Regions from separate parts of the Arthrobacter sp. 01T428 genome, predicted to be linked through region 2. Evidence: riboswitches for the same ligand, from Rfam matches in the RefSeq annotation. Region 2 holds a riboswitch; each other region holds the start of a gene.
What was found. A riboswitch is a leader RNA that binds a small molecule or an ion and turns the genes downstream of it on or off. The one in region 2 is predicted to bind S-adenosylmethionine.

Region 1 (7,626 bases), on a different contig from region 2:
CCCTGCGGCAACTCTCCAACTCCCAGATGTGGGACGAAGACCGCCTGCACTTCTCGCCGCTCGGCCATCACACCATCGCGGCGATGGTCCTCGATTCACTCAATGTGCCCCACAACCTCGAGCCGCTGTTCCCCAAGCCGCTCCCCCAGCGCAGCTGGCGCGAGGCCCGCTCGGGCGACCTCGTATGGGCCCGGGAGTATTTTGTCCCGTGGGTCATCCGCCGGATCCGGCACCGCTCCTCCGGCGACGGCATCCTGCCGAAACGCCCGACGCCGGGACCCGTCTTCGGTCCTGCCGACACCATCCTGCCCCGGAGCTGAACGGGAGCCGTGTGGGTCACAGGGAGCGGGGCTAAGCTGGTGAAAGACTAGGGAGGCCCTCCACCGTGAACAATGTGATCTTCTGGATCATCGTCTGCTCTTGGCTGATTCCCATGGGGATCCGCATGTACAACCGATCGCGCCAGCGCAGGCTACGGGACTTCCCTCCGCAGGATTACCCCGGGCAGCCCTATCCTCCACAGGATTACCCCGGGCAGCCCTATCCTCCACAGCACTACCCCGTCGGATACCCGGAGCAACCCCCGGTCATCTTCCCGGCTGAGCCGCAACCCCCGGTGGGAATGCCCGGACCTCAGGCCGCTCCGCCGTCGTCTACTCCGCAAGCGAACAGCGCGCCCCAGCCGGACAGCGCGCCGCAAGGCTACCGGGCACGGAAACTGGCCGAACTCGACCAGGAGTACAGCGACGGGAAAATTGCCATGGAGGACTACATGAAGCTCCGCCAGGAGATCATGAACGGCTGATTCAGCCGAAGAACGCCTCCCGCAGCTGGGGGCCGAGCTGGCCGATCTCGGTGAGGAAACCGTCGTGCCCGATGGGCGCCTCGATCACATGAACGGGGACTTCTCCGGGCAAGGCCTTGGCCAGCTCGTGCGATTGTTCCGGGAAATAGAGCCGGTCCGAGTCCACCGAGGCAACGAAGAACTTCGCCGTGGCCACGGACAACGCGTCCTCCAATGAGCCCCGGCCGCGAGTGATGTCGTGGCTCATGAGCGCCTCAGTGATGGCGATGTAGCTGTTGGCGTCGAAGCGCTGGACCAGCTTTCGTCCCTGGTGGTCGAGGTAGCTCTCCACCTGGTAGCGGCCCCGGTCCCCTAAGGCCGCAGCCTGCAGGGGCGCCTCGCCGCCTTGGGCGTTCCTGCCGAAGCGGAAGTCCAGTTCATCCGCCGAACGGTAGGTGATGTGGGCGATCCGCCGGGCAAGGGCCAGCCCCGCCTCGGGCGCTGCCTGGCCGTAGTAGTCGCCGCCCTTGAAGTCGGCGTCCTGCCGGATGGCGAGAGTCTGGGCCTGCGCGAACGCAATCTGTTCGGCAGTGCTGTACGCCCCGATCGAAATCACGGCACATCGCTTGACGCGGTCCGGATAGCTGACGGCCCATTCCAGTGCGCGGGCACCGCCCATGGACCCTCCCACCACGGTATGCCAGCTGTGGATCCCCAAGGCGTCGGCCAGCCGGGCTTCGGCTATGGTGCTGTCCCGCAGGGTGACGAGCGGGAAGCGGGAGCCCCACGGCTTGCCGTCAGGAGCGCTCGACGACGGCCCGGTGCTGCCGTAGCAGCCTCCCACGATGTTGACGGAGACCACGAAGTAGCGGTCCGTGTCGATGGTGGCGCCGGGACCAACGAGTTGCTCCCACCAGCCTTCTTCATCGCTCTCGCCACGGGCCACATGGGTGCTGCCGGTCAGTGCATGCTCCACGAGGACGGCGTTGGAAGCGTCGGCGTTGAGCCGGCCCCATGTCTCGTACGCAAGGACGACCTCAGGGAGGAAACCCCCGGCCTCCAGTTCGAGCCCTCCTACGGAAACATACTTGAGGGTTCCGTCCTGGGTACCGGAAAGGGGTATGGCTGTTGCAGCAATTGTCATTCGTCGACACCTCACATCGCGCTTGCCCGCCGCCAACACAGCGAAGGGCCAGGTCTTCACCCGGGGCACCCCGCCGCGAAAGGAGGGTTGCCGGCCAGCAAGCCGGGGCTGTCGCTGGCACTCATGACCTATGGGAAGAGTCTAGGAAAACCGGACCCCTTCTGACGAAGATTATGACAGCTTTGTGACACTTGGCCGCGTTTTGTTCACGAAGCCGGGGTTGTGGATGTCTGAAATTGAAGAGACGGGTGATGCCTGTGTGACTGGAGATAGAATTGGGCGCAGCAGTCTGCATCCTTCGGATGTCTCCGCCGCCACTGTGCGTCACAGGAAGATTGAAGCTCGTGAAAAAGCCATCCGGCGTCGTTCCAATAGCCCTGTTCTTGCTGGTATCAGGTTTCACCGTGGGAGTGCCGCTGCCGGCGCACGCCGACACGACTCCGGCAGCAGGCGAAGACAGATACGTGGTCCACTACGCCGAAGGCACCGACGTTGACGGGAAGACCGCGGAGCTGCGCTCGCAGGGAGTCTCGGTGGACAAGACGTTCACGCATGCCGTGAAGGCCGCGGTCGTCACGGCGACGCCAGCGAAGGCCGCTGCGTTGGCGAAGTCGAGCCGGGTTGTGTCCGTGGACCGGGATATGCCGGTGCGGATTTCAGACACTCAAGCACCGGCACCCTGGAACCTTGACCGGACCGACCAGAGATCCCTGCCCTTGTCTGGGAGCTACACGCCGCCTTCGAGCGGCGCCGGGGTACCGATCTACGTGGTGGACACCGGCGTGTTGGCCACCCACCAAGACTTCGGCGGACGCGTGACGGTCGGATATAACGCCGTCGGCATTGGAAGCAACAACGGCGTGGACGACGGCAAGGGAACCACAGACTGCAACGGCCACGGCACGCACGTCTCGGGAATCGCAGCAGGAGCCACCTTTGGGATGGCCAAAGCGGCAACGATCGTGCCCGTACGAGCGCTCAACTGCGCCGGGGGCGGATCGTCACTCGATGTCATTGCCGCTCTCGACTGGATCGTTCAGCATCACCAAGCCGGTCAACCCGCTGTCGCCAACCTTAGCCTTAGCCTCCTGACCGGTACGGACCAGAGCCTGGACGCCGCCGTCCAAGGCGCGATTGACAGCGGGATCACGGTAACCTTGGCTGCAGGAAATAGCAGCGTCGACGCGTGCACACGCTCCCCTGGCCGAGTGCCCGCAGCCCTCACCGTGGCTGCTAGCGACCCGAACGACAGCCAAGCAGGGTTCTCCAACTACGGTCCCTGCGTCGACCTGTACGCACCAGGGGTCCAGATCACCTCCGACTGGGCGACCTCGAATACTGCGACCAATGTCCTCAGCGGAACTTCAATGGCCTCGCCCCACGTCGCAGGAGCGGCCGCGATGCTCCTCGCCATGCATCCCTCGTGGAGCCCCGCGCAGGTCTCGGCAACGTTGACCGTCGGCGCAACAGCCGGAATAGTCCAGTCAACCGGAAACTGCATGCCTAACCGGCTGCTGTACGTCAGCCCGTCGCTCTTTTCGCCGTCGCAAGACCCGTTGGGCGGATTTGCGGCCACGACCCCCTGCCGGCAGCTTGACACGCGGGACGGGACCGGTGGCGTCAACGGGCCGGTCGCCCCCGGCCAGACGATCAGCGTCAAGGTTGCTGGACGCGGCGGCCTCCCGGCGACCGGAGTTTCCGCTGTCGCAATGAACATCACGGTGGCCAACCCGACGTCGAACGGCTTCATCACCGCGTACGCCGGCGGAACAAATCGTCCGGCGACCTCGAACCTGAATTTTGCCCCAGGGCAGATCGTCCCGAATTTCGCGATCACGCCGGTGGGGTCGGATGGCACGATTTCCTTCACGAACAGCTCCAACGGCACGGTCCAGCTCATCGCCGACATCACCGGTTACTCCCTCACGCCTGGCGCGTCGCCCGCTCCCGGGACGTTCTCCGCCCAGGCCCCGTTCCGGCAGTTGGATACCCGTGACGGCACCGGTGGCGTCGGCGGACCCGTTGCCCCCGGACAGACCATCAACGTCAAAGTCACAGGCCGCGGCGGTATTCCCTCTTCCGGTGTTTCCGCCGTCGCGATGAACATCACGGTGGCCAATCCCTCGTCGTTCGGCTTCATCACCGCCTACGCTGGAGGGACTCCGCGACCGAACGCCTCGAACGTGAACTACGCCGCGGGACAGATCGTTCCGAATTTCGCCATTACGCCGGTCGCTCCCGACGGGACGATTTCATTCACGAACACCTCCGGCGGAACCGTCCAGATCATCGCCGATACCTCGGGCTATTACCTTGCGGGCACACCGTCAACCGCCGGGGCGTTTTCCGCGCAGGCCCCGTTCCGCCAATTGGATACCCGTAACGGCACCGGCGGGATCAACGGACCTGTTGCCCCCGGACAGACCATCAACGTCAAGGTCGCGGGACAGGGTGGCATTCCAGCGTCCGGTGTTTCCGCTGTCGCGATGAACATCACCGTGGCCAACCCGACGTCGTTCGGGTTCATCACCGCCTACGCCGGAGGAAGCCCGCAGCCGAGCACCTCGAACGTGAACTACGCGACGGGACAGATCATCCCGAACTTCGCCATTACGCCCGTCGCTCCGGATGGCACGATCTCCTTCACCAACAACTCCAACGGCACAGTGCAGCTCATAGCCGACACTTCCGGGTACTACATCGCGGGCTAACCGCGAGATGGGGCGCCCATCGGAGTGGGCGACCCATCACGGAACGAACCGGCGACTGGCCTAGCTGCCCTTGGCCGCCCGGAATCCTGACTCGAGGTCCGCGAGGATGTCGTCGATGTGCTCGATCCCGACGGACAGCCGCACCAGTCCCGGGCTCACGCCGGCCACGGCCTGCTGTTCTGGGGTCAGCTGGCTGTGCGTCGTGGACGCGGGGTGGATGACCAGGGAACGGACATCGCCGATGTTTGCCACATGGGAATGCAGCTCCAAGGCGTCCACGAAGCGCTTGCCGGCGTCGATCCCGCCCCGGATGGTGAAGGACACCACGGCGCCGGTTCCCCGGGGCCCGTACTTCCGTCCTCGTTCGAACCACGGGCTGGAAGGCAGCCCCGCATACGCGACCGATTCGACGTCGTCGCGCCCTTCCAGCCATTGCGCCACTTTGGTGGCGTTGTCCACGTGGCGTTCCACCCGCAGGCTGAGGGTTTCGATTCCTTGGGAGATCAGGAAAGCGTTGAACGGTGAAACTGCCGAGCCGAGGTCGCGCAAAAGCTGGACCCGGGCCTTGAGGATGTAGGAGAGGTTCGCGCCGAGGGCACCGTCCTTGCCGAGGTCGCGGGCATAGACCAGGCCGTTGTAGCTCGGGTCCGGGGTGTTGAAGTTGGGGAACCGCTCAGGGTCCTTGCCGAAATCGAAGTTGCCGGAGTCCACGATGACACCGGCAATGGCGGATCCGTGCCCGCCCAGGTATTTGGTGGCCGAATGCACCACGATGTCAGCGCCCCACTCGATGGGCCGGATCAGGTAGGGCGTGGCGAGGGTGTTGTCCACGACGAGCGGGACTCCAGCCTCGTGCGCGGCGCGGGAGACGCCTTCGATGTCCAAAACGTCCTGGCGGGGGTTGGAGACAACTTCCGCGAAGAACAGCTTGGTGTTTGGCTGCACGGCCTCGCGCCAGTGGTCGAGGTTGTCCGGGTCCTCGACGAAGGTCACCGAGATTCCGAATTTCTTCAGCGTATGCGCCAGCAGGTTGTAGGTGCCGCCGTAGAGGCTCGGGCTGGCCACCACGTGGTCACCGGCCTCGGCGACGTTGAGGATGGCGAACGTTTCCGCGGCCTGGCCGGAGCTCAGCAGGAGCGCGGCCAAGCCGCCTTCCAGGCTCGCTATGCGCTGTTCCACCGCATCCTGCGTGGGATTGCCGATCCGGGTGTAGATGGGCGCCAGCTCGGCGAGCGCAAAGCGGTTGGCAGCGCTTTCCGCGCTGGGAAACACGAACGAGGTGGTCTGGTAGATGGGGAGTGCCCGGGCTCCGGTGGCGGAGTCCGGCTCCTGACCGGCGTGGATCTGGCGCGTTTCGAATGACCATCCTTGGGACATGCGGACTCCTGGTTGTCTGGGCTCTTGCCGTGCTTCAGCTTGCCGGGCCGAAGTATTCAGCCTGCCGGTGTTCGGTTGCCGCCAGTCTAGGGATGGTGTTGCGGGCTCCGGAAGCTTTGTGACGAACACAGTAGTTTTCGGTCCCGGCACGTCCTGAAGTGACTCTGAGCTGCCTTTTCGATACATCCCACCTTGGTTAGGCTTGACTTAGCTGAGAGCTCCATCACAAAGTGCCAAGATGAAGCCATGCGCATGGATCACGTCTCTTACGCTTGTGAACGAGATGGCCTTTTGGCCACCACCGAGCGGATTTCCGCAGCATTGGGAGTGGACGCAGTCCGGGGCGGAGTGCACCCGCGCTTCGGTACCCGGAACATGATCATTCCCCTTGCTGACCACAAATACCTGGAAGTTGTCGAGGTCCTTGACCACCCGGCATCCGACAAGGCACCTTTTGGACAAGCCGTCCGTGCACGCTCCGCCGCGGGAGGTGGTTGGATGGGCTGGTGCGTCGCTGTGGACGACCTGAGCCCGTTCGAACAGCGGCTTGGACGCGCCGCCGTTCCTGGCAACCGCAAGTTCCCGGACGGCCGCGAACTCGTCTGGTCGCAAATCGGCATCCTGGGGCTCATCGCCGATCCCCAGGTTCCCTACTTGCTGCGGTGGGAGGGCGACCCTGCACTTCACCCGTCCCTCGTCTACCCAAGCGACGTCAAGATGTCCAGCCTCACCATCGCCGGCTCCGCGGAGCGTGTCACCGAGTGGCTAGGGGAACCCGTGGAGAAGCCTCTCGAGGACGTTGCAGTCCAATGGATGGCTCCGCACGGAACGCCGGGAATCATGTCGGTAACGTTCGAAACCGCCAACGGAGCCGTCACTATCTGACGGACCATCGGGCCAGGAGTGCCCGGGAAGAACTTCGGCCGCCATATGCGGGTGCCAATGACGTCACCCCGCAGTGGCGGCCGAAACCTTTTAACGCGCTTCAGCCCAGCCCGATTGCCTTGCCGAAGACGCTGAAGCCGACGAACGCCACGATGTCCAGGAGAGCATGGGCCACCACCAGCGGCATGACCCTTTTGGTCTTGGTGTAGATCCAGCCGAACACGAGGCCCATGACGGCATTGCCGATGAAGGGCCCGAAGCCTTGGTACAGGTGGTAGCTGCCGCGAAGGAGCGCGCTGAGCACAATCGCCAGCGTGGTGCTCCACCCGAACTTCCCGAACCGGTCCAGGAGGTAGCCCACGACGATGACTTCTTCGACGACGGCGTGCCGCACCGCGGAGAGGACCAGGACGGGCACTGTCCACCAGTAGGAGTCCAGGCCGCTGGGGATGATCGCCGTCGTAATCCCGAGGGCGCGGCCGGCCGCGTAGAGGCCCAGCGACGGGATCCCGATCAGCGCGGCGAGGCCCAGTCCTTGCAACGCGTCACGGCCCGGGCGGGCGAAGTTGAAGCCCAGCCGGGTGAAGCCCGAGGGACTCTCCGCGGTTTGGCGGTGCAAAGACAGGAAGTAGAACACCAACACCACCGGGACCAGGGCAAACGCGATGTCCAGCAGCTGGTAGGTGAGATCGAAGTACTCGCGCGTGCTCTGCGAGCGGTTGAGC
Region 2 (7,626 bases):
GGTCCCCGATGAGATCGTCCACATCCTCCAGCCCCACCGAAAGCCGCACGACGCCGTCGCTCAGGCCAATTGCCGCGCGGCCTTCCGGACCCATGGCACGGTGCGTGGTGGTGGCGGGATGGGTGATGAGGGACTTGGAGTCGCCGAGGTTGTTCGAGATGTCGATGACGGCGAGCCCGTCCAGCAGCGCGAAAGCGGCCTCCTTCGCCGATCGCCCCGCGGAGGGGAGCAGCTCGAAGGTGAGCACAGTTCCGCCGGCCTTCATTTGCTTTGCGGCGAGCTCGAACTGCGGGTGCGACTTCAGCAGCGGGTACTTGACCCAGCTGATGGCCGGCTGTTCCTCGAGCCACTCGGCGATCCGCATCGCAGACGCCGAGGAGTGGTTGACACGCAGCGCCATCGTCTCCAGGCCCTTGGTCAGGACCCAGGCGTTGAACGCGGAAAGCGACGGACCGGTGTGCCGCATGAGCTGCTTGACGGGACCGTCGATGAACTCCTTGGTGCCCAGGATCGCTCCGCCGAGGACCCGGCCCTGGCCGTCGATGTGCTTGGTGCCCGAGTAGACAATCACGTCTGCTCCGAGATCGCCGCAGCGCTGCAGGAGGGGAGTGGCGAAGACGTTGTCGACGACCACCGTGGCGCCGGCCGCGTGGGCCAGCTCGCTCACCGCGGCGATGTCCACGATTTCCTGCATGGGGTTCGACGGCGACTCGAAGAACACTGCCGTTGTCGGCTCGGACAGAGCGGCACGCCACTGGTCCAAGTCAGGCCCGTCGACGAAGACGGTCTCGACGCCCCAGCGCGGCAGGATCTCATTGAGGATGACGAAACAGGAGCCGAAGAGCGAGCGGGCGGCAACTACTCGGTCACCGGCAGCAAGCAACGCACCGAGGGCGGTGAAGACAGCGGACATGCCCGACGCCGTCGCGAAGCACGCTTCGGTGCCTTCGAGCAGGCGGAGGCGCTCCTGGAAGGTAGCTACGGAGGGGTTGCCGTAACGGGAGTAGACGAAGCGTTCGTCCTCGCCCGTAAATGCTCGCTCGGCGGCTGCGGCGGACTCGTAGACGAAGCCGGAGTTCAGGAAGACGGCCTCGGACGTTTCCTGGAAGTTGGTACGGTCAAGACCGCCGCGGACGGCCTGGGTGTCAGGGCTCCAGCTGGCGGCGTCAGGGTTGAAAGTCACTTAGATGTTCCCCAGGTTCGTCGGAAGTCCACGGTTTTTCCAGCCGTTCACGGTTCGCTCGCCGTAGCGGTCCGGCTCGCCCTCAAAGCCCTCGAGGACGTTGTAGGAGGTGTAGCCGGCCTGGGTGGCGGCAATCGCGGCGGCGATGGAGCGCTGTCCGGAGCGGCAGAGGAAAACCAGTTCGGTGCCGTCCGCCTCCGGGGCCTGCTGCGTCAACTCTTCGATGAAACGGGTGTTGGGGATGCCTCCGGCCAGGTTCCACTGGATAAACAGGGGATCGTTCTCGGTGGCTTTGGTGTCCGGGATGCCGATGTGTGCCCACTCGCCTTCGGTGCGGACGTCCACCAGGATGGCGCCCTGCTCAAGCTTGGCCCAGGCGTCGTGCGGGCTGAGGTCGCCTGCGTAGCTCATGCGTGGCCCTCGCCGTCGAACTCTTCATCAAGCTGATCCACCGCATTGGCAACGGCGGCATCCGCGCTCGCGATTGCCGCGGGCAGGACGATGGCCTGTGCCACGATTACGTCCGTGCCGTTGAAGGTCGCGGCCGGGCTGCCGTGCAACACGTATCCCTCCGCGAGAGCGGTGGAGATCCGCTCGCAGAATTCCTTGGTGTCAGGGCCCGTGATGAGACGGTACGAGAGTTTTTCTTCGGTGGGTTCAGGCATTGGTGCTCCTCAGTCACGCTTGCAGTTCGAAAGTGTCGATACGCCGAGTAGTCACCTGAGGCACCCCGCCGGAGAGAGGGTTGCCGACCAGCAAGTCAGGGCTTCACGCTGGTGCTCATTACTCAAGAAGAAAAATAACATCCACGACGGCGGCCTGCATCACCGGCCGTCGTCATGTTCCGTAACCGGACGGCAGCCAGGCTGGCGAGGGCTGGGGTGCCAGCGTCCTAGGACTCGGTTTCATTGGGCAGCGGTTCCAGGCTCGCCTGGATCCGGGGTGGAATGGCGTCGAACCGCGACGCTACTGCCGTAGGGGAGTGATGAAAAGTGGAACCTTGATGCTTCCGGATTTCCAGCAGTTCGTGGACGGATATCCCGGTGGCCGTGGCGAGTGCATGCAGCGAGAGGCTGTTGTGATGAGCCAAGGCAAAAACCACACCCGACAGGGCTTCGAAACCTTCTGTCTCGTAGATTTCTTTCACCAAGTTGGACATGCCATTTGCATCATCGATTGATCCCGCTGACGCACCAGTCGCCATGGCCGTCAGGGACCATGCAGCAGAGTCGGGGCTGATGTAGATGCTCATGTCGATACCCTACGGACTCAGGCCCGCTTGGGGAATGGGCGATACGTTTATCTTTATGGCAGCACTCACCGACCTTGACCGCCAGCTCCTCTCCGCTCTCCGGGAGGACGGCAGGGCCTCCGTGGCGAGCCTTGCGCGCAAGCTGGGCGTTGCTCGGGCCACCGTGAATAGCCGGCTTGAGCGTCTTGTCTCCTCGGGGACCATCGTTGGCTTCACCGCGAGGGTGCGCGACGAGGTGGATCCACTTGCGATCCGGGCCATTGCGCTCATTGCCGTGGAGGGAAGGTCGGCGGACAAGGTCATTCGCCAACTCCGCGGACTTTCCGAGATTTGGGCGCTACACACCACGAACGGCGGTTGGGATCTCGTGGCCGAGTTGCGCACGGAAAGCCTCAGCGACTTTGACCAGGTGTTGGGCAGGATCCGCGGGATCGAGGGGATCGTCAATAGCGAGACGAGCCTGCTGCTCAGTTCCGTCCTGCGATAGTCGCTTTTATGACGGGCGCCTGCCGTTGATCATTGTGTGCATAAGCAGTCATCATTTTGTGCATGTTTTCAATGAAAAGTACATACTTTGGCAATTGTGGATGCATATCGCCGCTCCGTAGCCTCGTAGCAACAGTGCTTATGAGGGAAAGGAGCGCATATGACGCGCTTTGTCGATGTCCGCAATATGGTTCGTTGGACGGCCGGACGGGGCCCGGAGACCATCATCTCGGAGATGATGCAGTACCTGGAAGACGACTTCCAGCGGTGGGAATCTTTTGACAAGACTCCGCGAGTGGCAAGCCACACGCCATTTGGCGTCATCGAGCTGATGCCCACCAGCGACCAGGAAACCTACGGCTTCAAGTATGTAAACGGACACCCCTCGAATCCCGCGCGCGGCTTCCAGACCGTGACAGCTTTCGGTGTCCTGTCCGACGTCCACAACGGCTACCCGACGTTCCTTGCGGAGATGACAGTGCTGACAGCGTTGCGGACGGCGGCCACGTCCGGCATGGTAGCTAAGAAGCTCGCGCGCCCCGATGCCCGGATCATGGCGATGATCGGAACCGGAACCCAATCGGAGTTTCAGGCGCTGGCCTTCCGGGCGGCCCTGGGTATAAACAGTGTGAGGATCTGGGACACGGACCCGGCAGCGATGGAGAAGTTCGTCCGGAACATGGCTCCCCTCGGCTTCGAGATCACCATCGCAGGCTCAGCGGCCCATGCAGTGGAGGGAGCCGACGTCGTCACCACGTGCACGGCGGACAAGGCCAACGCCACCATCCTGACGGCAGACCAGGTTTCGCCCGGAGTCCACATCAACGCGATCGGAGGCGACTGCCCAGGGAAGACTGAACTCGACGCTGCCATCCTCGGCCTCGGTGACGTCTTTGTGGAGTACGATCCCCAGACGCGGATTGAAGGCGAGATCCAGCAAATGTCCGCCGATTTTCCCGTCACCGAATTCTGGCAGGTCCTGGCCGGGCACGCTCCGGGCCGGACCTCCAGGGACCAAATCACGATATTCGATTCCGTGGGCTTCGCGATCGAGGACTTTTCCGCCTTGCGTTATCTCCGCGATGCCGTCGAGGGTTCGGAGTTCTTCGAGGAGATTGACCTCGTCGCTAATCCCGATGACCCCAAGGACCTCTTCGGCCTGGTGCGGGAACTGTCGCCGATCGGCTCCTGAGATGCCCAACTGGTCCCCACCGCCACCCTCGCCTCGCAAGTCCCCGTCGGCTCCCAGCCTTCGCGAGCTCAGGCAGGGACCCTCGCCGGCGGGGCCCCACGGCCAGGGAACCCGGGCGGCGTGGGCCCACGCATTTGTTGTCGTTTTGGAGCCTCTAAACGACAACTACTGCTAGTCAGTTGGGTGGGAGAAGCCTGGTGCGCCGGCCCCAGAACCGGCGCACCAGACGTTTTATCCGGGCATCCCGCCTGCCCAGCCCATCCCGCCGGCCCCGGCTACACCACCGCCAGGCGCAGGATCAGCTCGGCATGCCCGGGGAACCTCATGACGAGCGACTCGATGTCCCGTGCCGTTGGTTTCGCGGAGTCCGATCTCTCGTATCCCGGTGCGAGGCTGCAGCTCACCAAGGCGAACCCCGGCCCGGCCAACTCGGCACCGAACCAGGTGGAATTCGGGGCAACTCCTTGCAACATCTCGCCTGCTTCCGGATCCGGCCCCAACAAGGCTTCGGTATAGCCAAAGTCCTGAAGTCCGAGCTCCCGGGAGAAGACGTGCAGCCTGATCGGTGTCCCCACGTGGAAGAACCACAATTCGTCCTGCTTGAGGGCGTGCAACTGGAGGACCTCACCCGCCTCCAGCAGGTACCAGTTGGAACTGTAGAGCGGATGGTCGACGCCGAAACGCGGAGGCAGCGCCGATCCGGCGATGTCCTCGTTGCTCACGAGCGCGGGCGCGAACCAGCCGCCCACGCTAGCAGGGGACATGTCCAACCGTTTGATCCAGTCCTCTGCGAATCCACTCATGTGACCGGGTCCTTCAGCGAGAAGCAGACGGTGATGCCGATGATGTCCTTGCTGCCCGGGGCCCGCAGCAACCCCTTTTGGGTCACGATGTCCACATTCACCATGCCGCCGTCCTTGCTGGGGACGGCGATGGTCTCGTGGAAGTTGAGCAACGGCTTTCCGCTCGCCATTACTTCCTTGTCGTGCGCGACGTGTTCCGCGCGCGAGTCCTGGTGCCCGATCAGCTCCGACTTATCCATGCCCACCAGGTCCGCGAAGTTCTGGTTGACCCACAGGAAGACCGAATTCGCGTCCTTCACCACCCAGTACACGCCGTCCTGCCGGTCCAGCACATCGGCGACACTCATAGGCGGAACCGTGGGAAGGAGCGCCGGGTCCAGCGCCGGGGCGACAGTCATGGCGCTGCCGCCGCTCCGCCGTCGGCCTCGAGTCTTTCGGCGAGGTCTTGCGCCAAGGCGACCATTGTCATGGTCGGGTTCCACGAACCGCCGGTGGGCCAGAGGCTGCCGCCCGTGACAAAGACGTTCTGCACGCCGTTGAGTCGGTAGTCGATTCCGACGACGGCGTCCTCCTCTTCGCCGATCGGCAGGCTCGAGCTTTCGTGGACCAATCCCGGAACGCGGCGCTCCGGGATGGCGGGACGCTCGGCACCCCAGGTTCCGTCGTCGGGATCTCCGCGCCAGTATTCGACCCGCTCCGCGCCGGCCGGGGAGAGGACCCGCTCCAGCATCTGGAAGGTTCCCTCGTCCATGGTGTCCCAGGTGTCGTCGTCGGTGGCGTTGGCCAACACCTGCAAGGTGACGTTGCAGGTGGGGTCCGCTCCGCCGGAAAGCCGCAAGTGGTTCTCCGGGTTGCTTTCGTCCAGTTCGCCGAGGACGGCGCAGACGAACACCAGGTAGTCCTCCGAGGACCGCAGCTGCGCGAGCGAAGCCGTGGCGACGACGTCGGGGGCGTAGCGTTCGGACTTCTGGGCGTTCTTGTCCGGGCAACGGTCCGAGAGGACCGAAAGCTGGACGTGGTACTGCATGCCGGCCGGGCTCTTGCCCGCCAAATAGATGGCCGCCAGTTCCAGCTCGCCGAGTTGTCCGCTGAAATCAAAATCCTCGCGGGGAACCCTGGCCACCACCGAGGTGATGAAGTGGGCGCTGAAATGCCCGCCGGCCCCCTGCACCTGCGGGAAGGAATTGAGGACCAGCGTTGCCGGTGGAAGCGTGCCCATGGCCAGGACCAGGTTGGCGTTGCCGACGTTCACTACGCCGCGGTTGGTGTTCAACGCGGTGGCCCGTCCGTCCTGCTGGAGCACGCTCAACACGGTGCAGTCCGTGACCATGCGAAGAGCCGCGCCCTTGCCTTGGGCCTCGAGGGCTGCTTGCTTGTCCGTCAGTTCAAGGAGGACTGCCGGCGTCGAGAACTTCGCGAAGTCCACGCCCGACGTCGCGCCAGTCGCCGCAGCGAGCGGTGCGGGCATGCTGCGGGTGGCGGAATCGATCTTGTGCAGGCCTGCCTCAAGCCGTTCCTGCAGGGCTTTCTGCATGATTCCGTAGACCGGCCGGGTGTCGTTGATGAGATCGACGACGTCGGCCGACCGGCCGGCGTCGATCTGGTCCGCCGAAACCACGTTCAGGAGGTCTTCCGCGGACGTGAAGTGCGACTTGGCGGCGTCCATCACTGCCCGCGGCCAGCCCCGCATTTCATCTTCCTCGGGGCGGGGGCACCACGCGCTCCACATGATGCTTCGTCCGCCGTAGAAAGGAACCATGCCGTGCTGCCACGAAATCTTGCCCGGCGGCTGGGTGGCGGTGGCAGCTGCCAAGGTCCACGGGAAGGTCTCCGAGAGGCCTCCCAGGGTCTCCTTGTAGGGCAGCGGCAGGTTCTGGAAGTGCTGCGGCAAGAAAAACGGACCCCGTTCAATGATCAGGATCCGTGCGTGCGGATTGACTGTCAGTGTCCGCTCGGCGAAAGCGTAGGCGCAGAACCCACTGCCGATGACGATGTGGTCGAATTGTTCCTCTTCGCGGACTTTTTTCCATTCCCCCTCGGAGAGGAAGAAAACGTGATCCATGACTTTCTGGGGCGAGGGATCCTGGGGTCCGGGCGTGGGAAACCCGTGATTGAAATTCTGGGACGAAGAAACTGCACTCATAACGATGCCCTCCATCAACTTTGCTGATTCCACGGCACCGTGAAACCAGGTGCCCACTGGGCCTAGAGGCAGATCACCCTTCCCCAGCAGAGTTCACGGGACTAGTTAACTACTGCCGCCATGGCGGCACAATAGAGTTCGCGAAGCTAAATTGCCCGGCCCGCTACACTCGGATCCATGGTGGGGCATGGGGGAATCTCGGGGCAGCCTCCGGCGCGGTGATCCTGGAGGATTCCGGCACCGTAGGCGGCGCCGTTAGCGGGGTTGGAAAGAGCGCACGGGTGGCGGAGTCGGGCTCGTACACCGTCACCGCAGCCTGCGTTGGCGCCTCAGATGTCCACCTTGTCATCGCCCAGGATCCACGGTCGGCGGCTGAAATCCGCCGGCAAGCCGCGGCTATTGAAGGTCTTCCGGTTCCGGTGGGGGCCCAAGTGGCCCGGGTGTCCGATGCGGCGGGGGCGGGCCGGGATGCGGAGGCCGGGGTACATGTTTGTGCAGGTGCGGCGGATGCGGGGCTGGGTGTGGCGGGCCACCGTGCGGCGGATGCGGGCCACCGTGCGGGGCTGG
Region 3 (7,626 bases), on a different contig from region 2:
CGGTGTTCGACGGCGACCCCCACGCGCGGCTTCGTCCCATGGGCACCATCATCGAAGCCCTCCGGACACTCGGAGTGGAAGTCAGCGGCCTCGACGGGCATACAGCGAACTCCCTCCCGTTCAAGGTTTCCGGCACAGGCTCTGTCCGCGGCGGCCACTTGGTGATCGACGCAAGCGCTTCGTCGCAGTTCGTCTCCGCCCTGTTGCTGGTCGGCGCCCGGTTCGATGAGGGCCTTCACCTCGAGCATGTCGGCAAGCCCGTGCCGAGCCTCGACCACATCAACATGACCGTCTCGGTCCTGCGCGGCGTCGGAGTGCAGGTGGATGACTCCGTGCCGAACCATTGGCGGGTCGCCCCCGGCACCATTCAGGCGTTCGACGAGAGGATCGAGCAGGACCTTTCCAACGCGGGTCCCTTCCTCGCCGCGGCGTTGGCCACGAAGGGAACCATCCGCATCCCCAACTGGCCGGCCAACACCACGCAAGTCGGGGACCTTTGGCGGGACATCCTCGCCACCATGGGTGCAACCGTCACGCTGGACAACGGCACACTGACGGTCACCGGCGGACCGGAAATCCTGGGAGCGGACTTCGACGAAACCAGCGAACTCGCTCCTACCGTAGCGGCATTATGCGCCCTGGCAACCGGTCCTTCCAGGCTCACCGGCATCGCGCATTTGCGGGGACACGAAACGGACAGGCTGGCCGCGCTGGTCGCCGAGATCAACCGGCTCGGCGGCGACGCCGAGGAAACCAGCGACGGCCTGGTGATCCGGCCCGCAGCGCTGCACGCCGGCGTCGTGCACAGCTACGCCGACCACCGCATGGCTACTGCGGGCGCCATCCTGGGGCTCGCCGTCGAGGGTGTCCAGGTTGAAGACATCGCAACGACGTCAAAGACCATGCCGGAATTCCCGCACATCTGGGCGTCGATGCTCACTGCCGGCGCAGCTGCCGCGGACACCGTTTCAATGGAGACAAGCAACTGACGATGGCTCGCGACGCACGCTCCTGGGATGAGTCCGATGTCCGGATCCGCCCCAACAAGAAGGGCACACGACCCCGTACGAAGGACCGCCCCAGCCACGACGACGCCGTGATCGGGCGTATCATCACAGTCGACCGCGGGCGCTACACCGCGATCGTGGGCGAAAGCTCGGACAACGAGCGCATCGTCATCGCGGCCCGCGCCCGGGAGCTCCGTCGCTCCCCTGTGGTTCCCGGAGACTTCGTAGCGCTCGTCGGCGATGTGTCCGGAGCACCGGACACCCTCGCCCGCCTCGTGCGCGTCGAGGAGCGAAAGACCCTCCTGCGGCGAAGTGCCGATGACACGGATCCGATCGAGCGGGCCGTCGTCGCCAACGCCGACCAGCTCGTGGTGGTGGTTGCGGCAGCCAATCCGGAACCACGCACCGGATTCATCGACCGCGCCTTGGTGGCAGCGTACGACGCCGGAATCGAGCCGCTGCTGCTCGTCACCAAGGCAGATGTCAAGGATCCGACGGAACTACTCGCCAACTATGTGAGCCTCGGTTTCCCCATCATCATCAGCCGGACGGCCGACGCAGGCGCCTCCGGAATCGACGCCCGCTCCGACGACGGCCTGTCCGCCCGCCTCGACAGTGACGCCGTCGGCCAGTTGCGGGACTACCTCGACGGCAAGGTCACCGTCCTCCTGGGCCATTCAGGCGTCGGGAAGTCCACTATGGTGAACGCCCTCACCGGGGCCGAGCGCGCCACAGGCGGGGTCAACGCCGTGACGGGGCGCGGACGCCACACCTCGTCCTCTGCCCTCGCACTGAAGCTCAGCGACGCCCCTGGCGGAAGCTGGATCATCGATACGCCCGGCATCCGTTCTTTCGGCCTCGCCCACGTGAACCCGGACCGCATCCTGCACGCCTTCCCGGACCTGGAGCCGGGGACGGAAAGGTGCGAGCGTGGTTGCAAGCACGATGCCTCCGCCGTTCGATGCGGGCTGGATTCCTGGGTCGCCGAAGGCCACGCGGGCGAGGCCGGCCCCGCCCGCCTTGCATCGCTCCGCAGGCTCCTTGGTGCGGACCCGCGCATGGAAGCCCAAGAGGCCAAGGAACTGGGTACGGTCAACTAACTCAGCGCATGCCGTCCTACCTCCCCGGCTCACCGGCGAATAGACGGTAGTTTGGAACCATGACCCAACCCGATTCGAGCTACAACGACGACCTACGGCTGGCCCATGTGCTGGCCGATTCCGTCGATTCCCTGACAATGGAGCGGTTCAGGGCGCTGGACCTCCAGGTGGAGACCAAACCCGACCTGAGCCCAGTCACCGATGCCGACAAAGCCGCCGAGGAAGCAATCCGTGGGCAGCTCTCCCGCTCCCGGCCCCGCGACGCCGTCCTCGGCGAAGAATTCGGCAGCACGGGCCACGGCTCCAGGCGTTGGATCATCGATCCCATCGATGGGACCAAGAACTTCGTGCGCGGCGTACCCGTCTGGGCTACGCTCATCGCCCTCGTGGACGAGGGCGAAGTAGTAGTGGGGCTCGTGAGCGCTCCGGCGCTCGGCAAGCGTTGGTGGGCGGCCAAGGGCTCCGGCGCCTACATGGGCCGGTCGCTGGCCGCCGCCACCCGGTTGAAAGTTTCCAACGTGTCCCGGCTCGAAGACGCCTCGCTTTCCTACTCCGAGCTTTCCGAGTGGAAGCAGCACGGGAAGCTGGACAACTTCCTGGGCCTCGAGAACGATGTCTGGCGCAGCCGTGCGTACGGCGATTTCTGGTCCTACTGTCTCGTTGCCGAGGGCGCCGTGGACATCGCCGCCGAACCGGAACTCCAGGTCTACGACATGGCCGCCTTGGTGCCGATCGTCACCGAGGCCGGCGGACGCTTCACATCCCTGGATGGCGCGGACGGCCCCTTCGGCGGAAACGCCGTCGCCACTAACTCGATCCTCCATTCCGAGGTCCTCAAGAGGCTCAACCCCGAACTCGACGACCTTCTGTAGCCCCTCCTGTTCACTGAATAAACGACGGCGGACGCCCCCTTTTAGGGGCGTCCGCTGCTTTTTCTTCGGCTGAAGGCACATTTTTCGGGCGGTGTAACAATCCGCTTAACAATCGCGGTCACATTGGAACCCGCCTCGCCGGTGTCCTACTCTCTTTACAGGTCACGAGTGCCAGCGCGAAACCCCGGTTTGCTGGCCGGCAACCCTCCATCGCGGCGGGGTGCCCCGGGTGACGACCCGGCCGGTCCGGAACGGATGCGGCAAGCGCGGACCCCCTGCACGCAGGGGTCCCTCTTGAGTGAGGTCCCATGAGCACAGCCACAATTACTTCTACGGCTCTTTCGCAGCACCACGAAACCGCACAGCAGCTGCCTCGGGCATCCCGCCCGCTGGCCGCGGTCACCGGCGCGGAGTTGCAGGCACCCCTGATCCAGGGCGGCCACATCCGCTACGCCAACCTTGACTACGGCGCATCCGCACCTGCCCTGACGGTTGTTTCCGCGTACCTCAACGAGATCCTGCCGTACTACGCGAGTGTGCACCGCGGCGCAGGCTACGCCTCCCAAATCAGCACCTCCGTCTACGAAAACGCCCGCAACATCGTCCGTGACTTTGTTGGCGGACGGCCGGACGATTCCGTCATTTTCACGCGCAACACCACCGATTCCCTCAATCTCCTGGCCGGCTGCCTGCCGGTCACAGACGGCAAGCACACCGACGAAGTCCTTTACCTGGACATCGAGCACCACGCAAACCTGCTGCCGTGGCAAGGCGTCCCCCACCGAAGCATTGTTGCCGCGGAAACCTTGTCGGAGACCGTAGCCAATGTCCGCACAGCCCTCTCCCATGGTGGCGTCAGCCTCCTGGCTGTCACCGGCGCGTCGAATGTGACCGGCGAAATCCTGCCCATCAAGGAACTAGCTGCCTTGGCCCACGAATTCGGGGCGCGGATTGTGGTGGACGCGGCGCAACTTGCCCCGCATCGCCGCATCAACATCGCCGCCGCGGATGTCGACTACTTGGTTTTCTCGGGGCACAAGCTTTATGCCCCGTTCGGCGCGGGGGTCCTGGTGGGCCGTCCCGACTGGCTCGACGCCGGCACGCCGCACCTGGCAGGAGGCGGCGCCGTCCGGGAGGCACGCCTCGATTCCGTCAGCTGGGCCACGGGACCGGCCAGGCACGAAGGCGGCTCGCCGAACGTTCTCGGTGCGGCCACCCTCGCCCGGGCCACACAAGTCATCGCCAGCCTCGACCACGACGAATGGCACGCCCACGAGGCCGCCATCCGCTCGCACCTGGTCGAAGGCCTCAAGGAAATCGACGGCGTGACCGTGCACCAGATCTTCAGCGACACCGATCCCGAGGACACCATCGGCGTCGTGAACTTCTCGCTCCAGGGCTACGACGCCGGACTTGTGGCGGCCTATCTTGCGGCCGAGCACGGCATTGGCCTGCGCGACGGGCGCTTTTGCGCCCACCCGCTGCTCAAGCGCCTCGGTCTTCCCTCCGGATCCCTCCGGGCCAGTTTCGGCGTAGGATCGCGTTTGGAAGACGCCACTCGGCTCATCGCGGGCATCCAGGCGCTCAAGAGCAATGGCCTCGGTTGGGACTACGTGGTGGACGCCGGCCGTTGGGTGCCCGCGAACGATCACCGCAGCTACCCGGAATGGGCTCCCAACACTCCCGGGACCGCGGGCGCAGCTCCGTGCAGCACCGACTGATTGCGGTAGATTCGTAGGGTATTTTTTCCTGTCCTACGAAGGAGTTTCCGCGTGGCCCCGCGACCCAAAGGCACGTCAGCCGGCCCCAAGCTCTATGAGGAACGGCGCCTTGAACTCGGTCAGAGTTTCCAGGACGGCGGAGAGCACTATGACCGTGTCCGGCCCGGATACCCCGCGGATTCAGCTGACTGGCTGCTGCCGGAAGGCGCGCGGGACGCGGCAGACATCGGCGCGGGCACCGGAAAGTTCACAGCGCTCCTCGTCGAGCGCGGGCTGGCGGTGTCCGCAGTGGACCCCTCCACGGACATGCTCACGCAACTGCGCAAAACGTATCCACAAGTGATCGCCCTGGAGGGCACGGCCGAGGCAACTGGACTCGCGGACTCAGCATTCGACGTCGTCAGCGTTGCCCAGGCATGGCACTGGTGCGATCCCCTCGCCGCCAGCACCGAGATCGCCCGGATCCTTCGGCCCCAGGGTGTGATCGGCTTGATCTGGAACCAGCTGGACACGTCGGTGCTCTGGGTCCATCGTTTGTCTCGCATCATGCATGCCGGCGATGTCCACAAACCGGACTTCCGGCCTGTGGTGGGCCGGGAGTTCACGGGCCTCGAAAGCCATGTGACGCGTTGGGAGGATCCCGTGACTCCGGCGGATATCCTCGAACTCGTGAAGTCGCGCAGTTACTACCTGAGGGCGAATGAGACCACCCGGGCCAAGGTGACGGGCAATCTCGAGTGGTACCTTTTCGAGCATCTGGGCCATGCCGAGGGCGAGGTCATCCCCTTGCCCTATCTCACGCAGAGCTGGCGGGCGCGCAAAGCCTGATGCGGCCTGTTCACGATAGGCTTGGAACCGTGAAGACCAGTGCGCCCTCCTCCTCGATCGAGGACTACGTCAAGGTCATCTACTCCTTCACGGAGTGGCAGGACAAACCCATCACGTCCTCACAGCTCGCGCAACGGCTCGGCGTCGCCAATTCCTCCGTCTCGGAGATGGTCCGCAAGCTCAAGGACCAAGGGCTGGTGGACCACCAGCCCTACAGCGCCATTTCCTTGACCCCCCAGGGAATGCAGCTTGCCCTGGGCATGGTCCGCCGCCACCGCCTGATCGAGACCTACCTCGTGAGGGAGTTGGGCTACAGCTGGGACGAAGTCCATGACGAGGCCGAGATGCTCGAACACGCCGTTTCGGACACCTTCATCGATCGCATGGCCACCAAGCTGGGCAACCCCGGACGCGATCCCCATGGGGACCCCATCCCTGCCGCGGACGGTTCGGTGAGCCTGCCGCATGCGCACCGCATGATCGAGCTCGACGACGGCCATTCCGGCAAGATCACGCGGATCAGCGACGAAAACCCGGAGTTGCTGCGGTACTTGTCCGCAGAGGAAATCGACCTCGACGCCACCATCCAGGTGATTGGCCGCAAGCCGTTCGGTGGTGCCCTGGTGGTCCGGATCGGAAAGGGTCCGGGCAGCCGCGACTATGATCTCGCGGATGAGGTCGCCTCGGCGCTCTGGGTGGCCACCGACGTCGAACACGACGGCTGCGTCCTCGCTGAACACTAACGAAGCCGTGTTGTGGAAGGCGCTGTTCAGGCGCGCTGGGCAGCCGTCCCGCCGTCGTCGGGCGCTTGACCTTCGGGAGAGTCCACTACAGCAGCGCCCAGCACCGGGTTCCGGATCCCGACGGCGGATGCCACCGCCCCGAGGAAGAACAGCACGGCCGTGACCACGACGGCGTTCATGAGGCCTTGGCGGCTGAAGACCGGGCCGATGATGAGCCCGGCAAACGCGATGCAGATCAGGCCTGCGATACGGGCAACAGCGTTGTTCACTGCGGAACCGATCCCTGCCTCTTCCGTGGGTACCGCGCCGAGGATGGCCGCGGTGAGGGGCGCCACCAAGGTGCTCAGGCCGATCCCGAAGACGATCTGCCCGGGCAGCACTTGCGTCCAGTAGTTCAAGGGCTCCTGGACGGCCAAGGTCATGAGGAAACCGATTCCGCAAATGAATGGTCCGGCCGTCATGAACCACCGCGGACCGTATTTGCCGGCCAGCCCGCCGAAGAATGAGGCCGTGAGCATCAGGAGGACCGTCGCGGGGAGCAACGCGATGCCCGCCGTGGTGGCCTTCATCCCTCCCACCTGCTGCAAGTAGATGCCCACTGCGAAGAAGCCCAATGACAGGGCGCCGTAAATGGCGAGCGTGGCAATGTTTCCCCAGCCGAAATTTCGGATGCCGAAGAGCCTCAGGGGCAGCATCGGTTCAGGGGTCCTGGCCTCGTGGACCAGGAAGAGGACCAGGCCGACGGCTCCGAGGGCGAGCGGCATCCAGACCACCATGTTGCCCCAGCCCATGCGCCCTTGTTCGATGAAGGCGTAGACAGGGCCACCGAGTCCCACCATGGCAAGGAACGCGCCGAGGTAGTCGATCTTCTTGCTCGTGTCCGTGGCGGCATCGGACTTCCGCAGCCCGGCGAGGATCGGCCAGACGGCGACGGCCGGAATCACATTGATGAAGAAGATGACGCGCCAGGACAGCAGATCGACCGATGCGCCGCCGATCAGCGGCGCGACGATGGCGGCCGCGCTGGTCCAACCGGACCATTGGCCGATTGCCTTGGACTGCGCGGGACCGGAAAAGAACGTGACGATCATGGCAAGCGAACTCGGGACAAGCAGGGCACCGGCGATCCCCTGGAGGGCGCGCGATACCACCAGCACCTCGCCGTTCCAGGCGAGGCCGCAGGTGACGGAGGTGAGGGTGAAGCCGGCGAGTCCCCATTCCAGGATGCGTGCACGGCCGAAGTGGTCGGACAGGGATCCCGCGACCAGGATCAGCGCGCCCAAGGTCAACAAGTAGGCATCCACCACCCATTGCTGGATGACAAGCCCACCACCCAGCTCGCGGCCAATCGCCGG
Region 4 (7,626 bases), on a different contig from region 2:
CCGGTCGGCTACAGGGCACCGTGGTGGGAGCTCAACTGGCATTCGCCGGCGCTGCTCGCGGACCGTGGCTTCCTCTACGATTCAAGCCTGCTCGACGGCGATGCCCCCTACCGCATGGCGGTTGCCTCGGATTCGGGTGATTCGCGGGACATCGTGGAGATCCCGGTGGATTGGGCCTTGGACGATTGGGAACAATACGCGTTCTATCCGGGAGTGACAGGCAGCGGGGTCATCGAGAGTCCGGCCAAGGTGTTGGAGATGTGGACCCTCGAAGCCGAAGCGCACCACACCCAAGGCAGCTGTTTCGTCTTGACCAACCACCCCTTCATCTCCGGCCGTCCGTCCAAGGCGGTTGCCTTGGAGCAGCTGATCGGACGAGTCAAGGCCATGGACGGGATGTGGGTGACCACCTTGGAACGGATCGCCGAGCACACCAAGGCCACGGTGAACGAGATCCACAGCCACGCCCGGATCGAGGTCCCGTCCTACCCGGGCGCAGGAGCCAGCTTCACGTCCGCCCGCGTCCTACTACCCGCCCCCAACTAAGCCCGTCCCCACCCAACTGACTCGCAGTTGTTGTCGTTATCAGGGCCCAAAACGACACCTAATGCGAGCTAGTTGGGTGGGCGGGCTAAGGGTGGGCCGGGCTACAGGTCGGTGCGGCACAGAGCGGTGTGGAGTTTGTAGAGTCCATTCAGGTCTCCGGCCGCCAAACCATCAGGGGCGCCGATCTCCGGGTACATGAGCTGGATCGGATCGTCTACGTGGTCAAGGCCAACCACGTGGCCAAGTTCGTGTTGGATCACCGCGGAGACGTAATGGGCGCCGCCGGAGACGCCCAGCAGTTCCGTGATTTGCGGGGCGTCCAAGTCCAGGCTTCCCGAAACGTAGCTCTTGGGTCCGGTGCCGAAGCTGTACATGGTGCTGCCGCCGGTTCCGATGACGGATCCTGTCAATGCGGGAGCCGCCTCGGGAGTGGTCCAGGAAATCAGCAGCGGTGCCCAACGGTCTCCGTAGAGCGCGGGCTGGTACGGCTTGCGCTTCTCGGAGGGGGTTTCCTTGCTGGTGCCGTCGTCAACGAATGTGAGGCCCGTAGCAGCGGCAATCTTTGCAATGGCGTCGGCGATGAGCCCCTCGGATCCGGCCGGGGCGAGAGCCGCGTTGACCACGTAGTGCAGTGGCCGGCACGGAGAGTAGCCCACGGGGGTGCCGTCGGCATTGGTGGCCAGGAACTTGAAGGAGTTGCTGGCCACCGCAGGCTTGGCGGGGGAGCCAAGCGGGTGGCCGGCTTCTTCCAGGCCAGGCGGCGGTGTATCCGGCGCGCGGGCCGCCTTCGGCTGACTTTGTCCGGGAGCCCCGCCCGGCCCGGAGCTACTTGCCGTGGCGTGGGCGGACGGGGCCAGGTTCGGAAGCAAGCCGGTGATTCCAGGGTCGCCCCGGAGGAATCCACTGACCAACACCGCTACGGCAGCGACCACCGCCACCAGCATCAAATTTCGGAACAGCGCGAGCGCGGTGCTGGGGCGCTTGGGCGGCGGGCCGCCGTCGTACCCGTAGTTTGAATGCAAGTCTTCCCCCAAATCCCCGTACCCGGCACCCCAGCGGGCCGGCGGTACTAACCGATGACAGCGCCGAAGACGAAGCCCAGCCCATACGTGGCCGCGGCCGCGCCGAGACCGATGGCGAGCTGCCGGAGGCCGCGGGTCAGCGGCGAGGTTCCGGACAACAAGCCGACGACGGCGCCGGTCGACAGAAGCGCGATGCCCACCAGCGTACCGGCCACAGCAAGCGCCGCGAAGCCGGTCATGCCGAAGATGAACGGCAGGATGGGCACAATGGCGCCCGAAGCGAAGAAGCAGAAGCTCGAGATCGCGGCGCCCCAAGCGGAGCCCACGGCCTCGTGCTCATTGACGGTTTCTTCCACTTCGGGGTGCAGGGAGAGGCTGGGATCGCAATCGCAGCTGTAGACGCCCATGCGTTCAGCGGCCCGGTGTTCGGCGGCTTCGCGGGACATGCCCCGGGCCAGATACACGAGAACCAGCTCGTTGTGCTCGATGTCCAGGGCCGGGGCTGCGGTCAGCGTGGCCTGGGTGGGGCGGGTGGCCTTGAGGAGCTCGAGCTGCGAGCGGACAGAGACATATTCGCCGGCACCCATGGACAGCGCGCCTGCCAGCAGGCCTGCGATGCCGCTGAACAGGACCACAGTGGCGGGGACGCCGGTGGCCGCCATGCCCATCACGAGTGAGAGGTTGCTGACAAGGCCGTCGTTGGCGCCGAATACGGCCGCGCGGAAAGTGCCGGACAACCTGTTGCGGCCGCGCGTCGCCAGGCCGCGGACTACTTCCTCGTGGATCTGTTCGTCAGCCGCCATGGCGCGGGTCGCTGCTGGATCCTTCGCGTAAGGCGAGCGGCCTTCAGCCCTTTGGGCGAGGGCCAACACGAACACTGATCCAAAGTTCCGGGCGAGGAAGCCGAGCATTTGGCTTCGGATCGAGGCCGCCTTCGGCATGCCGGCATGTTCCCCGAGGAGCTTGAGCCAGTGTGCCTCGTGGCGGCCCTCGGCCTCTGCGAGTGCCAACAGGATTTCGCGTTCCTCGCCGTCGCGGCGCTGCGCCAGTTGGCGGTACACGGCGGCCTCGGCCCGCTCGTCCGCCAAGTACTGACGCCAGCGCTTGATGTCCGACGACGACGGGGGAGTCTTGGGGGCCGCTTCATCTTGCGATGGACTGCTTTGGTCCGAGGGATTGTCGGGATGCGCGTTGTCTGGATCTGTCGGGTTCTGTGGATCTGCGTGCGGGTGCACCGGGACTCCTGGGTTGCTGGGGCGGGCTTCATCGCCTCATTGCGGCTCCACTCTATCGCCAATTTCCGCGGTTTTTCGGCTGGCAATCCTCACTGGACATTTTAGGCGCGCCTCAAAAACGGGAGGCTCCCGGGAGGCCTTGACCGCGGCTGGGGGCAGTGCTGGGATGGATGGACAGGGTCCACGAATTGGCGGGGTAGCGTGGTGACCGGCTGCCTCATGTGCCTGTGCGATGGGCTCAGCGGCACGTCGAACGGAGGTTGCACCATGGACAGCACCGAAACCCACGCCCGTCACCCCGACCGTCCCACGGTCGAGGCCGATCCCGCCTACGACTACAGCGAAGACCTTGAGGTGGACGAGGACTGGGAGGAACAATCCGAGGTCCTCGACGACGACGAACGGGTGGTTCCGCTCGACGCAGAGGAACACCGCGAGGACGAAGAGTTCGAATAGCCCCGGGCTCGCTAAACCCTGGGCGCTAAAACGCGCTCAGGATGAAGTGCCTCTGCACGCCTGCCCGGTGCCCGGTTGCCGCCACCGTCAGGGTGAGTTTCCGTGTGGCGGGGAACCAGCGGGCGGGCTGGACCGCTTTTGAAAGGGCTTGGGTGATGAGCCGCGGCTCATGGTGCCAATAGCGTTCCAGGTTTCCGTCCACGACGAACGTGACGGAGCCTTGGGAGAGGTCGACGCCGGGAATCACCCGGACGAATTCGTCCACCCGGCGGGGACGGGGCGACAAGAGGGTGCTGGGCTGGGTGGTGCGGTCGGCTATGGCGGTGGCGCCGTTTTCGAAAGGCATGGCCTTCTCCTGTGGAGTTGCTCTTGCCCGTTCGGTTGTCTCTGGTCCGAGCCGGGCCGCTTCTTCATCCGAACCACCCGTGAACATGGGGTTGGCGTGTGGCAAGTCGGAGCTTGGCGCCAGATCTCTTGAAGCTCTTCCTACTGTACATGCGACGGCGGCGCCGCACCCCGGAAAAAGGKGCGGCGCCGCCGTCGTACTTGACTCTGTGAAACTTAGTGGCTGGCCACCGGGTGGGCCTCCAGCGGGAGTTCCTCGGTGACTCCTCCGGCGACGCGACGGTCCCATGCTTCGCGGACCTGGGGCTCCGTGGGAGGCGTCAGCAGCGAGACCACGACGTACACCAGCAACGAGGCTCCGAGGCCCCAGTAGATGGGATCGTTGGCGTAGACGCCGTCTTCGCTGGGAATGATTCCCGTGGCATAGGCGATCAGCAGGGCCAGTGTGAGTACGGACCCCACGGCCATGGACCAGGCCGCGGCAATACCGGTGCCCCGCTTCCAGACCAGGCCACCCAGGATGGCAACCAGCAGGCCGCCCACCAGGATGTCGTAGGCGATGGTCAGGGCGACCACGACGTCTTGCGCCGCCATGGATATCAACACGGCCACGATGCCCAGTCCGAGGACCCAGTAGCGGTTGGCCTTGACGTCGTGCTCGGGGTTCTCGGTGTCGTCGGTGTTGATGGTCTTGCCGAACCAGCTGGCCACGAACGGGACCACGTCGGCGCGGGCAACGGTGGCCGCGGCGATGAGGGCTCCGGAAGCCGTGGACATCATGGCCGCGACCGCAGCGGCCATCACGAGGCCGCCGATGCCGATCGGCAGGATGTGCGTTGCAACCTCGGCGTAGACGACGTCCTTGCCGAGGGCCTTCACGTCGATGTTGGGCAGTGCCACGCGGGCGGCAAGGCCGATCAATGCGCCGGCGACGCCGTACAGGACGCAGTAGATACCCGCGGTGGCACCGCCCCAACGTGCCACCTTGGGAGTCTTGGCGGTGAAGACGCGCTGCCAGATGTCCTGGCCGATCAGCAGGCCCAGGGTGTAGACCACGAAGTACGTGATGATGGTTTGTGCCCCGATGCCGTCCAACTGGAAGAAGCTGGCGTCAACGCGGGCACGGATGCCATCGAAGCCGCCTGCGGCGTTCAGGACGAACGGGAGCATGAGGAAGAAGATGCCCACGGTCTTGATGATGAACTGCACCTGGTCGGCGAGGGTGATGGACCACATGCCGCCGATCGTTGAGTAGACCAGGACGATTGCGCCGCCGACGGCGATGGCGAGCCAGCGCTCCCAGCCGAAGAGTACAACGAAGATGGTGGCGTAGGCGCCCGTGGACGTGGCGCACAGCATCAGGGTGTAGGCGAGCATGACGATGCCGGAAGTCTGTGTGGCGCGCTGTCCGTAACGCAGGCTCAGCATCTGGGAGACCGTGTAGATCTTCAGCCGCTGGATGGTGCCGGCGAAAAGCAGGCTCAGGAGGAGCACGCCCGAACCGATCGCGACAACCAGCCACATGCCGGAGACGCCGAACTTGTAGCCGAGGCCGACGCCGCCAACCGTCGATGCGCCGCCGAGGACGACTGCGGCCATGGTGCCGGTGTAGAGCATCGGACCGAGGCGGCGTCCTGCCACGAGGAAGTCGCTGTTGTTCTTGGTGCGCGACTTGCCCCACCAGCCGAAGGCCAGCATGGCGAGCAAATACACCACCACGATCGCAATATTGATGAACGAAGAGTCCACGGTTGGCTCCTGAAAGTGATGCGCAGAGCCCTTGGGGATTCCGACGCCGGTCCGCTGGGTTTCGTTGCGGGTTGCGGAAGGTCTCTGCGCTGGTGATTGGGGAGAGTAGTCTGTGATGTATGCCTCACAAACAACACTTGTTGCCTATGAGGATACGTAGTGATGCGAGTAACAGTCAAGGTGCTGTCTCGCCCAGCGGACTCATCGGCGCTCCTCCAGCTTGCCAAAGGCCCTGCCGCGCGGGCGATCCGGCTACTATTGCTGCAATGACAGGGCCGCAGAAACGGCCTGAAAGGTTCGTGAATGAAGGCTCTCCCCGTTGAACCGAGCAATGTCCCCGTTGCCATCGGTTCCAGAATCCGTGCCGCCCGCCAATCGCAGCGGCTCACCATCGAGCAGGTTGCCGACGCCACCGGCCTGACCAAAGGGTTCCTGAGCCGGGTGGAACGTGACCTGACATCGCCGTCGGTCGCTTCCCTTGTGACGCTTTGCCAAGTTCTTTCAGTCTCCATCGGCGATCTTTTCGCCGCACCTGAGACGCACCTGACGCGGCGCGACGATGGGCCGCGGATTTCGCTTGGCGGCCAGGGAATCGTGGAGCGGCTCCTGACCGCCCGGTCGGAACGACGGCTGCAGATCCTACAGGCTTCCATCGAGCCCCGCGGCCGGGGAGAAGCCGAGCTTTACGCCGTCGATTGCGACGTCGACGTCCTGCACGTGGTCAAGGGCCGCATCAAATTGATCCTCACCAACGAGGAGTACGAACTCGAAGAGGGGGACACGCTGTCCTTCCCGGGCCGCGAGCCGCACACCTGGGTCAATCCAACCGACGAGCCCGTTGAGGTGCTCTGGATCCTGGTGCCGGCAGCCAGCCGCTGACGCCGGCACTTTGCGATACGGGACCGCATGTGGCCGACACGCGGCGTAACACGCCTGAAACATGACTGACTCCGGGATTTAACCCTGGGGCCTTCGGTGTTACGTGCCTGAAATGATCCGTGCCGACTGCTGAAACAGGGCGACTGTACCTTCGAGTCAAGGCAACTCGTCAAGGTCGGTATCCCGTGGGGTACCAGGACCTGTTCGTTTTAAAAATGGTCTCGCCGTGCGGGCGCCATGGAGCGCCGTATATGCAGGAAGGCTCCCGAAATGACCCCAGTATTCTTCAGCGTAGGGCTGGATGTGAACCCCCAGACCCTCGATCCAGGCGCAACAGCCTGGATGCTTGCAGCTTCCGCCCTCGTCCTTCTCATGACGCCAGGTTTGGCGTTCTTCTACGGCGGCCTGGTCAGGATGAAGTCCGTCCTCAACATCATGATGATGAGCTTTGGCGCCATCGGCGTTGTCGCGGTGGTCTGGGCCCTGTGGGGTTACGGACTCGCGTTCGGCCCGGATACCCTTGGCGGATTCATCGGAGATCCCTTCGCGAACTTCGGACTCAGCGGACTGGCCAGCGTCATCGGCGGGAAAGCCCCGGGGTTGCCGGACATGGTCTTCATAGGGTTCCAAGCCACCTTCGCCATCATCACGGTGGCACTGATCAGTGGCGCGGTGGCCGAACGGGTCAGGTTTGGCCCCTGGCTGCTGTTTGCCGGCCTCTGGGTCACCATTGTCTACGCTCCTATTGCCCACTGGGTTTGGGGCGGCGGCCTCTTCGGATCCACAGGGATCATCGGCAGCAAGATCTCGGCCCTCGACTTTGCCGGTGGCACCGTCGTCCACATGAACGCCGGCATGGCAGGGCTGATGCTTGCGGTAGTGCTCGGCAAGCGGCTCGGATTCATGAAAGACCCCAACATCCGGCCGCACAACCTCCCCTTCGTGATGCTCGGGGCAGGCCTGTTGTGGTTCGGGTGGTTCGGATTCAACGCCGGTTCGGAACTGGCCGCTGATGGAATTGCCGCGCTCGCCTGGACGAATACCCTCTTGGCCACAAGCGCGGCGCTCCTCGGTTGGCTGCTTGTCGAAAGGCTGCGCGACGGCCACGCGACGTCCCTTGGTGCCGCATCCGGCGCGGTCGCCGGCTTGGTGGCGGTCACCCCGGCCTGTGGATTCGTGGACCCCATTGGCGCCATCGTCATCGGCGTCATCGCGGGTGCCGTCTGTGCACTGGCCATCGGACTGAAGTTCAAGATCGGCCTTGACGACTCCTTGGATGTTGTTGCCGTCCACTTTGTCGGCGGCCTGTGGGGGACCCTGTCCCTCGGATTCTTCGCGGTACCCTCGGCAAAGACTGAAGGCGGCCTTTTCTACGGCGGCGGCCTGAGCCAATT

Region 1: linked by a shared signal. The riboswitch ahead of metX (homoserine O-acetyltransferase MetX) and the one ahead of AC1DJB_RS18325 (DUF1737 domain-containing protein) in region 2 are both predicted to bind S-adenosylmethionine.
Region 3: linked by a shared signal. The riboswitch ahead of AC1DJB_RS02560 (aminotransferase class V-fold PLP-dependent enzyme) and the one ahead of AC1DJB_RS18325 (DUF1737 domain-containing protein) in region 2 are both predicted to bind S-adenosylmethionine.
Region 4: linked by a shared signal. The riboswitch ahead of AC1DJB_RS16840 (hypothetical protein) and the one ahead of AC1DJB_RS18325 (DUF1737 domain-containing protein) in region 2 are both predicted to bind S-adenosylmethionine.

Annotation. Positions count from the first base shown of each region.
Region 1 covers NZ_JBFTPW010000017.1:16,910-24,535, forward strand. Annotated here, with positions in the region: gene AC1DJB_RS17155 (SGNH/GDSL hydrolase family protein) at 1-320, shown strand, start outside; gene AC1DJB_RS17160 (hypothetical protein) at 386-805, shown strand; gene metX (homoserine O-acetyltransferase MetX) at 807-1,928, opposite strand; SAM riboswitch class IV at 1,942-2,057, opposite strand; gene AC1DJB_RS17170 (S8 family peptidase) at 2,273-4,639, shown strand; gene AC1DJB_RS17175 (bifunctional o-acetylhomoserine/o-acetylserine sulfhydrylase) at 4,700-6,016, opposite strand; gene AC1DJB_RS17180 (VOC family protein) at 6,263-6,901, shown strand; gene AC1DJB_RS17185 (CPBP family intramembrane glutamic endopeptidase) at 7,002-7,626, opposite strand, start outside.
Region 2 covers NZ_JBFTPW010000019.1:73,066-80,691, forward strand. Annotated here, with positions in the region: gene AC1DJB_RS18315 (O-succinylhomoserine sulfhydrylase) at 1-1,183, opposite strand, end outside; gene AC1DJB_RS18320 (rhodanese-like domain-containing protein) at 1,184-1,594, opposite strand; gene AC1DJB_RS18325 (DUF1737 domain-containing protein) at 1,591-1,848, opposite strand; SAM riboswitch class IV at 1,859-1,971, opposite strand; gene AC1DJB_RS18330 (hypothetical protein) at 2,076-2,435, opposite strand; gene AC1DJB_RS18335 (Lrp/AsnC family transcriptional regulator) at 2,491-2,922, shown strand; gene AC1DJB_RS18340 (ornithine cyclodeaminase) at 3,082-4,113, shown strand; gene AC1DJB_RS18345 (cupin domain-containing protein) at 4,389-4,916, opposite strand; gene AC1DJB_RS18350 (PAS domain-containing protein) at 4,913-5,314, opposite strand; gene AC1DJB_RS18355 (GMC oxidoreductase) at 5,311-7,059, opposite strand; gene AC1DJB_RS18360 (PRC-barrel domain-containing protein) at 7,456-7,626, opposite strand, start outside.
Region 3 covers NZ_JBFTPW010000001.1:545,204-552,829, reverse strand. Annotated here, with positions in the region: gene aroA (3-phosphoshikimate 1-carboxyvinyltransferase) at 1-989, shown strand, start outside; gene rsgA (ribosome small subunit-dependent GTPase A) at 992-2,107, shown strand; gene hisN (histidinol-phosphatase) at 2,167-2,979, shown strand; SAM riboswitch class IV at 3,140-3,252, shown strand; gene AC1DJB_RS02560 (aminotransferase class V-fold PLP-dependent enzyme) at 3,288-4,700, shown strand; gene AC1DJB_RS02555 (class I SAM-dependent methyltransferase) at 4,752-5,528, shown strand; gene AC1DJB_RS02550 (metal-dependent transcriptional regulator) at 5,558-6,271, shown strand; gene AC1DJB_RS02545 (MFS transporter) at 6,298-7,626, opposite strand, start outside.
Region 4 covers NZ_JBFTPW010000016.1:59,985-67,610, reverse strand. Annotated here, with positions in the region: gene AC1DJB_RS16860 (polysaccharide deacetylase family protein) at 1-546, shown strand, start outside; gene AC1DJB_RS16855 (matrixin family metalloprotease) at 648-1,568, opposite strand; gene AC1DJB_RS16850 (VIT1/CCC1 transporter family protein) at 1,616-2,803, opposite strand; gene AC1DJB_RS16845 (hypothetical protein) at 3,071-3,259, shown strand; gene AC1DJB_RS16840 (hypothetical protein) at 3,285-3,605, opposite strand; SAM riboswitch class IV at 3,620-3,739, opposite strand; gene AC1DJB_RS16835 (sodium:solute symporter family protein) at 3,821-5,353, opposite strand; gene AC1DJB_RS16830 (helix-turn-helix domain-containing protein) at 5,657-6,232, shown strand; gene AC1DJB_RS16825 (ammonium transporter) at 6,503-7,626, shown strand, end outside.